One region of the Pseudarthrobacter adonitolis genome, then DNA from elsewhere that is predicted to be linked to it. Evidence: riboswitches for the same ligand, from Rfam matches in the RefSeq annotation. Region 1 holds a riboswitch; each other region holds the start of a gene.
The links. Region 1 has a riboswitch for thiamine pyrophosphate ahead of thiD (bifunctional hydroxymethylpyrimidine kinase/phosphomethylpyrimidine kinase). Riboswitches for the same ligand answer to the same signal wherever they lie in the genome.
Positions count from the first base shown of each region.

Region 2: it holds a riboswitch for thiamine pyrophosphate, as region 1 does, so the genes downstream of both, thiC (phosphomethylpyrimidine synthase ThiC) here and thiD (bifunctional hydroxymethylpyrimidine kinase/phosphomethylpyrimidine kinase) in region 1, are expected to answer to the same signal.
Region 3: it holds a riboswitch for thiamine pyrophosphate, as region 1 does, so the genes downstream of both, thiO (glycine oxidase ThiO) here and thiD (bifunctional hydroxymethylpyrimidine kinase/phosphomethylpyrimidine kinase) in region 1, are expected to answer to the same signal.

Region 1 is NZ_JBVAYW010000002.1:398,220-400,411, reverse strand. It holds gene ACZYZ4_RS04465 (Rne/Rng family ribonuclease) at 1-789, shown strand, start outside; TPP riboswitch at 891-988, shown strand; gene thiD (bifunctional hydroxymethylpyrimidine kinase/phosphomethylpyrimidine kinase) at 981-2,192, shown strand, end outside.
Region 2 is NZ_JBVAYW010000003.1:39,426-41,617, reverse strand. It holds gene thiC (phosphomethylpyrimidine synthase ThiC) at 1-1,135, opposite strand, end outside; TPP riboswitch at 1,130-1,237, opposite strand; gene ACZYZ4_RS04935 (VOC family protein) at 1,393-2,192, shown strand, end outside.
Region 3 is NZ_JBVAYW010000001.1:409,338-411,529, forward strand. It holds gene ACZYZ4_RS02055 (RNB domain-containing ribonuclease) at 1-198, opposite strand, end outside; gene thiE (thiamine phosphate synthase) at 262-1,038, opposite strand; TPP riboswitch at 1,066-1,186, shown strand; gene thiO (glycine oxidase ThiO) at 1,178-2,192, shown strand, end outside.

The sequences.
Region 1 (2,192 bases):
GACAGCCAGCGCCCGGACAGCCAGCCGGGTGGCCGCACTGACCGGAAGCGCCGCCGCGGACGGGGCGGCCAGCCGCTGGAAACGGCGCCGGCAGCTCCGATGCAGATCCATACGGTCCACCCGGAACCCAGTGATGCCGAACGCCATGCCAAGGCTGAGGCCACGCGGGCAGCGCTTGCGAACATTGCGGCCGCAGCCCACGCTGCGCACATGCACGACGACGAAGTGGCTCACGCATCAGCTGCCGCGGGCCAGACTCCCGCTGCGCCGGTGCCGGCTCCGGCTGAGCGGTCCGAGACGGACTCCAACGGCCGCCCGGCCGCTGTACTGACGTTTGGCGGCGAGCAGGTGGTGCTGCCGTTCGTGCAGCACCACGAGGACCAGCCGCACGCACCTGCCCTGACACTTGACCGCCTCGCAGAGGCCTTCGCCCACCTTGGCGAGCCGGCCCCTGTAGCGGAAAGCACGCCGGCGGCAGCCCGGGCAACTGAAAGCCAGCCGGCCGAACCTGTCCGTCATCAGCAGCCCGCTGTGGCGGAGAAGGACTACTCCGACCACACCAAGCAGCCCCCCGCCCGCCGACCCCGTCGGAACCGGAGTGCCAGCCGTGCCCAGGGCGCAGCCAACGCCACGTCCGTGGAGCATCACGCAGCCGCTCCGGCGGCTGCCGCCGGACACACCCACGCCGCCAAGGCCCCGGAGTCCGTCAAGGCTCCCGTGGCTGACAAGCCGGCGGCCACCAACGCGCCCATCATCCTGGGCGTAGGGGTTCCGGCCTCGGAGCTCTGACCAAACAGTAGGGCAAGCCACTACAACGGCGCCCGGACGTGTCTGTGAATCACAGGCTGCGTCCGGGCGTCCGGCGTTAAGTCCTGAGGAACGCTAGGCTGGTGACTGACACGGGGTGCCGCGCAGAGAGCCGGCTGAGATCCACACCCGTTGAACCTGTCCGGTTAGCACCGGCGAAGGGATGTCCTCCTTTGGCTTCAACTTCTGTCCTTCCTCCTGCAACACCCCTGACTACGGCAACCCCCGCTGGGCTCCGGCCCGCACCAGGCCGCTCTTCTGCGGTCAAGGTGCTGCGTGACGTTCCGCGGGTGCTGTCCATTGCCGGATCGGACCCGTCAGGTGGCGCAGGCGTCCAGGCCGACCTCAAAAGCATTGCGGCGCTTGGCGGCTACGGGATGGCGGCCATCACCGCCCTGACGGTCCAAAACACACAGGGGGTCCAGGCGGTTCACGTCCCGCCGGCGTCCTTCCTGCGCCAGCAGCTCGATGCCATCAGCGACGACATCACCATCGACGCGGTCAAGATCGGCATGTTGGGCGACGCTGCGGTGATTGGCGTGGTCCGGGACTGGCTGGAAAAGGTGCGTCCCGCCGTCGTCGTTCTTGATCCGGTGATGGTGGCCACGAGCGGAGACCGGCTGCTGCAGGAGTCTGCCGAGGCGGCCCTGAGGGGGCTGCTCCCGCTCGCGGACCTGATCACCCCCAACCTGGCCGAATTGGCCATCCTGGTGGGGGAGCCGCAGGCGCGGGACTGGCTTGATGCGCTCGGGCAAGGGGAGCAATTGTCCGCCGCGACCGGTGCCACCGTCCTGGTCAAGGGCGGCCATCTCGACGGCGGTGCGTGCCCGGATGCCCTGGTCAACACCACTGGGCTGCTCACCCAGGAGGTGGTGGAAGTGAGCGGGGACAGGATTCCCACCCGCAACAGCCACGGCACCGGCTGCTCGCTGTCGTCGGCCATGGCTACGGCTCAGGCAAGGCTGGGGGACTGGGAGGCCGCACTGCGGAAGGTTAAGCCATGGCTGGTTGGTGCGCTGCAGACCTCTGCCCAGCTGGAGGTGGGCGGAGGCAACGGCCCAATCAACCACTTCCACCACATGCAGCGGGTTCCGGCAGTCGGCGAATTTGCACACACGCTGCGTCGGGCGTCGGAGCCGGATCTTGAGGCCATCTATGGGCTGGATTTCATTCGCGACCTGGGGGCCGGCACGTTGGCTGAGGAACAGTTCGCCTATTACCTCGCTCAGGACGCCATCTATCTCAACGGCTATTCGCGTGTCCTTGCCCGGGCCAGTGCGCTGGCGCCCACGGAAGCCGCGCAGCTGTTCTGGGCAAAGTCGGCCCAGCAATGCCTTGAGGTCGAATCCGAACTGCACCGCACGTGGCTGAGCACCAGAGCAGTG
Region 2 (2,192 bases), on a different contig from region 1:
GCGTGTCCAGCTCGGCAAACTGGGCGGCGTCGTTGGCGTCCGCCGTCGCTCCCGGGCGCAGTCCGTCGCCCAGGGAGAACGCGACGTCGTACTTGGCGAAGATCTCGCAAAGCTCGTCGAAGTGGGTGTAAAGGAAGTTCTCCTGGTGGTGGGCCAGGCACCAGCCCGCCATGATCGCGCCGCCCCGGGAGACGATGCCGGTGACGCGGTTGGCCGTCAGCGGCACGTAACGCAGCAGCACACCGGCGTGGATGGTCATGTAGTCCACGCCCTGCTCGCACTGCTCAATGACTGTGTCGCGGAAGATTTCCCACGTCAGTGCGTTGGCCTCGCCGTTGACCTTCTCCAGTGCCTGGTAAATGGGCACCGTACCGATGGGCACGGGGGAGTTGCGGATGAGCCATTCCCGGGTGGTGTGGATGTCATCGCCGGTGGACAGGTCCATCACCGTGTCGGCGCCCCACTGGGTGGCCCACTGGAGTTTGTCCACTTCCTCGGCAATGGAGCTGGTCACCGCGGAGTTGCCGATGTTCGCGTTGATTTTCACCAGGAAAGCCTTGCCGATAATCATCGGTTCGGATTCCGGGTGGTTGATGTTGTTGGGGATGATGGCGCGACCGGCCGCCACTTCGCTGCGGACCAGTTCCACCTCACAGTTCTCGCGGAGGGCAACGAACTGCATCTCGGGCGTCAGCACGCCCTGCCGTGCGTAATGCATCTGCGTGACGGTCTTGCCTTCGACGGCGCGGCGGGGCACGGGCTGCGCGCCCTTCCACTCCGCGGAGGCGGCGCCGCGGCGCACTGCCGACTTGCCGTCGTCGAGCAGGTTCCGCTCCCGGCCGCTGTAGGGCTCGGTGTCGCCGCGGGCGGCGATCCACTCCGAGCGGAACGGGTTGAGGCCCACCACCGGATCGCTGCCCGGACCGGCCGTGCGGTAGGTCCGGAACGGCCCGTTCGCCTCGCCGTTCGGCGACGGTTCCAGCGCGATCTCGGTCACGGGAACCCGGATCCCGGTGGCGTCATCATTGATGAAAGCCAGCGAGTGGGACTTCAGTGACTGGGTTCCAGGCCGGACCGGTTGATCCTGGTCGGCTTCACTTTGGGCAGGGATCAGCTGTGTTTCTTGTGTATTCAATGAATACTCACTTCCTTCGCCGGCATTACCCGGACAGGTTCAACGGTCGCAGGCTGCGTCAGCCCGATCTCAGCCCCTGCAAGGGCTCCCGTGTGGTCAAGTCGAAGCTACCACAGGCCGAGGGTGGCCTGGTGACAGCAGTCACGGGGATGCGGTCGCAACCTGTCGGCCCAGCCACTTGAATTGCATTGAAGCTTCAAGTAAATTGGAGTTATAGCCGCCTTCGGCCTCGAAGGCCAACGGACCGGGAGCGTTCAATGACTGCAGAAGCCACCAGCCGGGATGTCCTTCCTGCCGGCCTCTCCATGGGCACCGTGATGCTCAAGGTGGGCGACATGAAGCTGATGACCGACTACTACCAGCGTGCGCTCGGCCTGGAGGTTGTCGCCGAACAGGACGGCGGCGTCTATCTTGGCCGGCTCCAGCGCCCGCTGGTCCATCTCGCGGCCGCCCCGTCCTTGAGCCTGCCTGGCAGGGGCGAGGCCGGGCTGTTCCACACCGCGCTGCTTTTTGACGACCAGGCTTCGCTTGCAGTCACGGTAGCCACCGCAGCCCAGTACGAACCCCGGTCCTTCACCGGTAGCGCCGACCACCTCGTTAGCGAGGCTTTCTACTTCAATGACCCCGAAGGTAACGGCATCGAACTGTACTGGGACAGGCCCCGCGAAAACTGGTCCTGGAACGGGAAGGATGTGGTGATGGACAGCCTGGCACTGCCGCCGCAGCGCTACCTTGAGCAGCACCTGACCCAGGAATCCCTGAACGGCCAGCAGGCCACCGAAGCCGGCGTGGGCCACGTCCACCTCCAGGTGGGCGACGTCCGTTCGGCGCACGATTTCTATGTGGGCACGCTGGGCTTCGAAAAGACCGCAGGCTGGCACGGGCAGGCACTGTTTGTCTCCGCCGGCCGGTACCACCACCATATGGCCATGAACGTCTGGAACAGCCGCGGCGCCGGTCCCCGCAAGGACACCCTGGGCCTTGGTGAAGTGCTCATCGAAGTCCCATCCGGGGACGACGTCGGAGCGCTCGCCGACCGCCTGAAGGTCGCCGGCGT
Region 3 (2,192 bases), on a different contig from region 1:
CGGATCGATGGTGAGGAAGTCCACGTCCGTCAGGTCAGCGCCCGGCAACTCGTGTGCGGCCACTGCCGCCTCCGCGTCCCGGACCGCCTCCGCCGGGTAGGGTCCCGGCAGTTCCAGCTCGGTCCGCAGGGCGCTCAGCGCCGCCGCGAGGTCGTTGGTCTGCTCGTGGACATTGGGGGCCAACCGATGATGTGACACGAAAGTCAGGTTAGCCCGATTTCCACGGATCGTGCACGCCCGCCGCCCGCCACGCGGGGATTGTCAGGATGCGCCCGCGTCCAGGGCCGCCAGGAGTGCCGCGGCGGCCGCTGCGGGATCGGAGGCTTCGGTAATGGCACGCACCACAACAATCCTGCCGGCACCGGCGTCCACCACCTGTTCTACGTTGCCGAGATCGATGCCTCCGATGGCAAACCAGGGCAGCGTGGCTTGTGTGCCACCGGCAGCGCGGACTGCTTCGGCCGCGTACCGCACCAGGTCAAGGCCGACGGCGGCCCGGCCGGGTTTGGTGGGAGTGGCCCAGACCGGTCCGACGCAGAAGTAGTCCAGGCCGCCTTGGGCAGTCAGCCCACCGGACAGCCGGATGGCGCCTTCGATCTGTTCGGCGGTGTGCGTGGAAAGCCCGATGGCTGTGCGCCCGCCCAGGAGCGTGCGGGCGGAAGCAACCGGCAGGTCCTTCTGCCCGATGTGGAAGACAGGGGCGCCGGACAGCATCGCGATATCGGCACGGTCATTGACTGCCCACAGCTTTCCGTGGCGTTCGGCCGCTGCCTGAAGCACGGCCAGCAACTCCAGTTCCTCGGCCGCCTCGATCGCCTTGTCGCGGAGCTGGATGATGTCGACGCCGCCGGCAAAAGCCGCGTCCACAAACTCGCCAAAGTCCCCGCGGTCCCGGCGCGCTTCGGTGCACAGGTACAGCCTGGCGCTGTGCGGGAGGCCGGTGCCTATGCCGCCAGCGGGGTCTGTTCCGGTCAAAGATGCGGGGGTGGAAGAGCTGGCGGAGGACGTGCCTGCAGCGGCGATGGATTGCGAGTTCATGGAAACCAGCCTAATTCCCCTAAACTGGGCGGGTACTGCGGGAGCCCGTTGCAGCCGTCACAAAGCGGCCGGGCTGAGAGGGCGTCAGAGCCGACCGCTTGACCTGATCCGGCTAGTACCGGCGTAGGGAAGGAACCACGTGCCCCCTGCAATAAGCAGCCCACCTGAGACTGCATCAGCCGGCCCGGCCGCAGTCCTGCACGCCGACGTGGCAGTCATCGGCGGCGGAGTCATCGGCCACGCCATAGCCTGGGCGGCTCGGCGATCCGGCCGTTCCGTGGTGCTGATCGATGACGCGCCCGGGAACGGCGCCAGCTGGGCAGCCGCTGGCATGCTTGCTCCTGTGAGCGAGCTGCATTACCAGGAGGAAGACCTCCTTGAGCTGATGCTTGCATCCTCCGGCCTGTGGCCTGCGTTCGCGGCAGACCTCGCACTGGCCGGGGCTGGAGATACCGGATATCTGACGACGCCGACCCTCGCCATCGGCGCGGACGCTGCGGACCGCCGGGCGCTGATGGACCTTCGGGCCGTGCAGCAGGCCAGCGGCCTGGTGGTGGAACCCCTGACTGTCCGTGTGGCCAGGACGAGGGAATCCCTGCTCAGCCCGGCCATATCCTGCGCCCTGGACATCCCCGCAGACCACCAGGTGGATCCACGGAAACTGTTGGCGTGCCTCCAGGAAGTCCTGGCCGTCCACGAACCGGGAGCAGGAACCGCCGTGGCAGGTGCCCGCCGGGGATTCGCCGTTGACCAAAGGGCCGCTGCCCTTCTCTGGGAGGACGGCCGCGTCAGCGGCGTGAAGCTCGCCCACGGCGGAAGTGTCCAGGCCGGGGAGACCATCGTGGCCAACGGATTGCAGGCGGCGTCGCTGGATGGCCTGCCGGTTGGACTGCACCTGCCGCTACGGCCCGTCTACGGTGACATTCTTCGACTGGCTGTTCCGCAGCACCTGCGCCCGCTCCTCACCTCGACGGTCCGCGGGATGGTCCATGGCGTGCCCGTCTACATCGTTCCCCGGCAGGACGGCACGGTGGTGATCGGGGCAACGCAGCGAGAGGACGCGCTCGCCGGTTCAGGCGACGACGCTGCTGTCTCGGCCGGTGGCGTCTACCAGTTGCTGCGTGACGCCCAGGTCCTGGTGCCGGCCGTCTCGG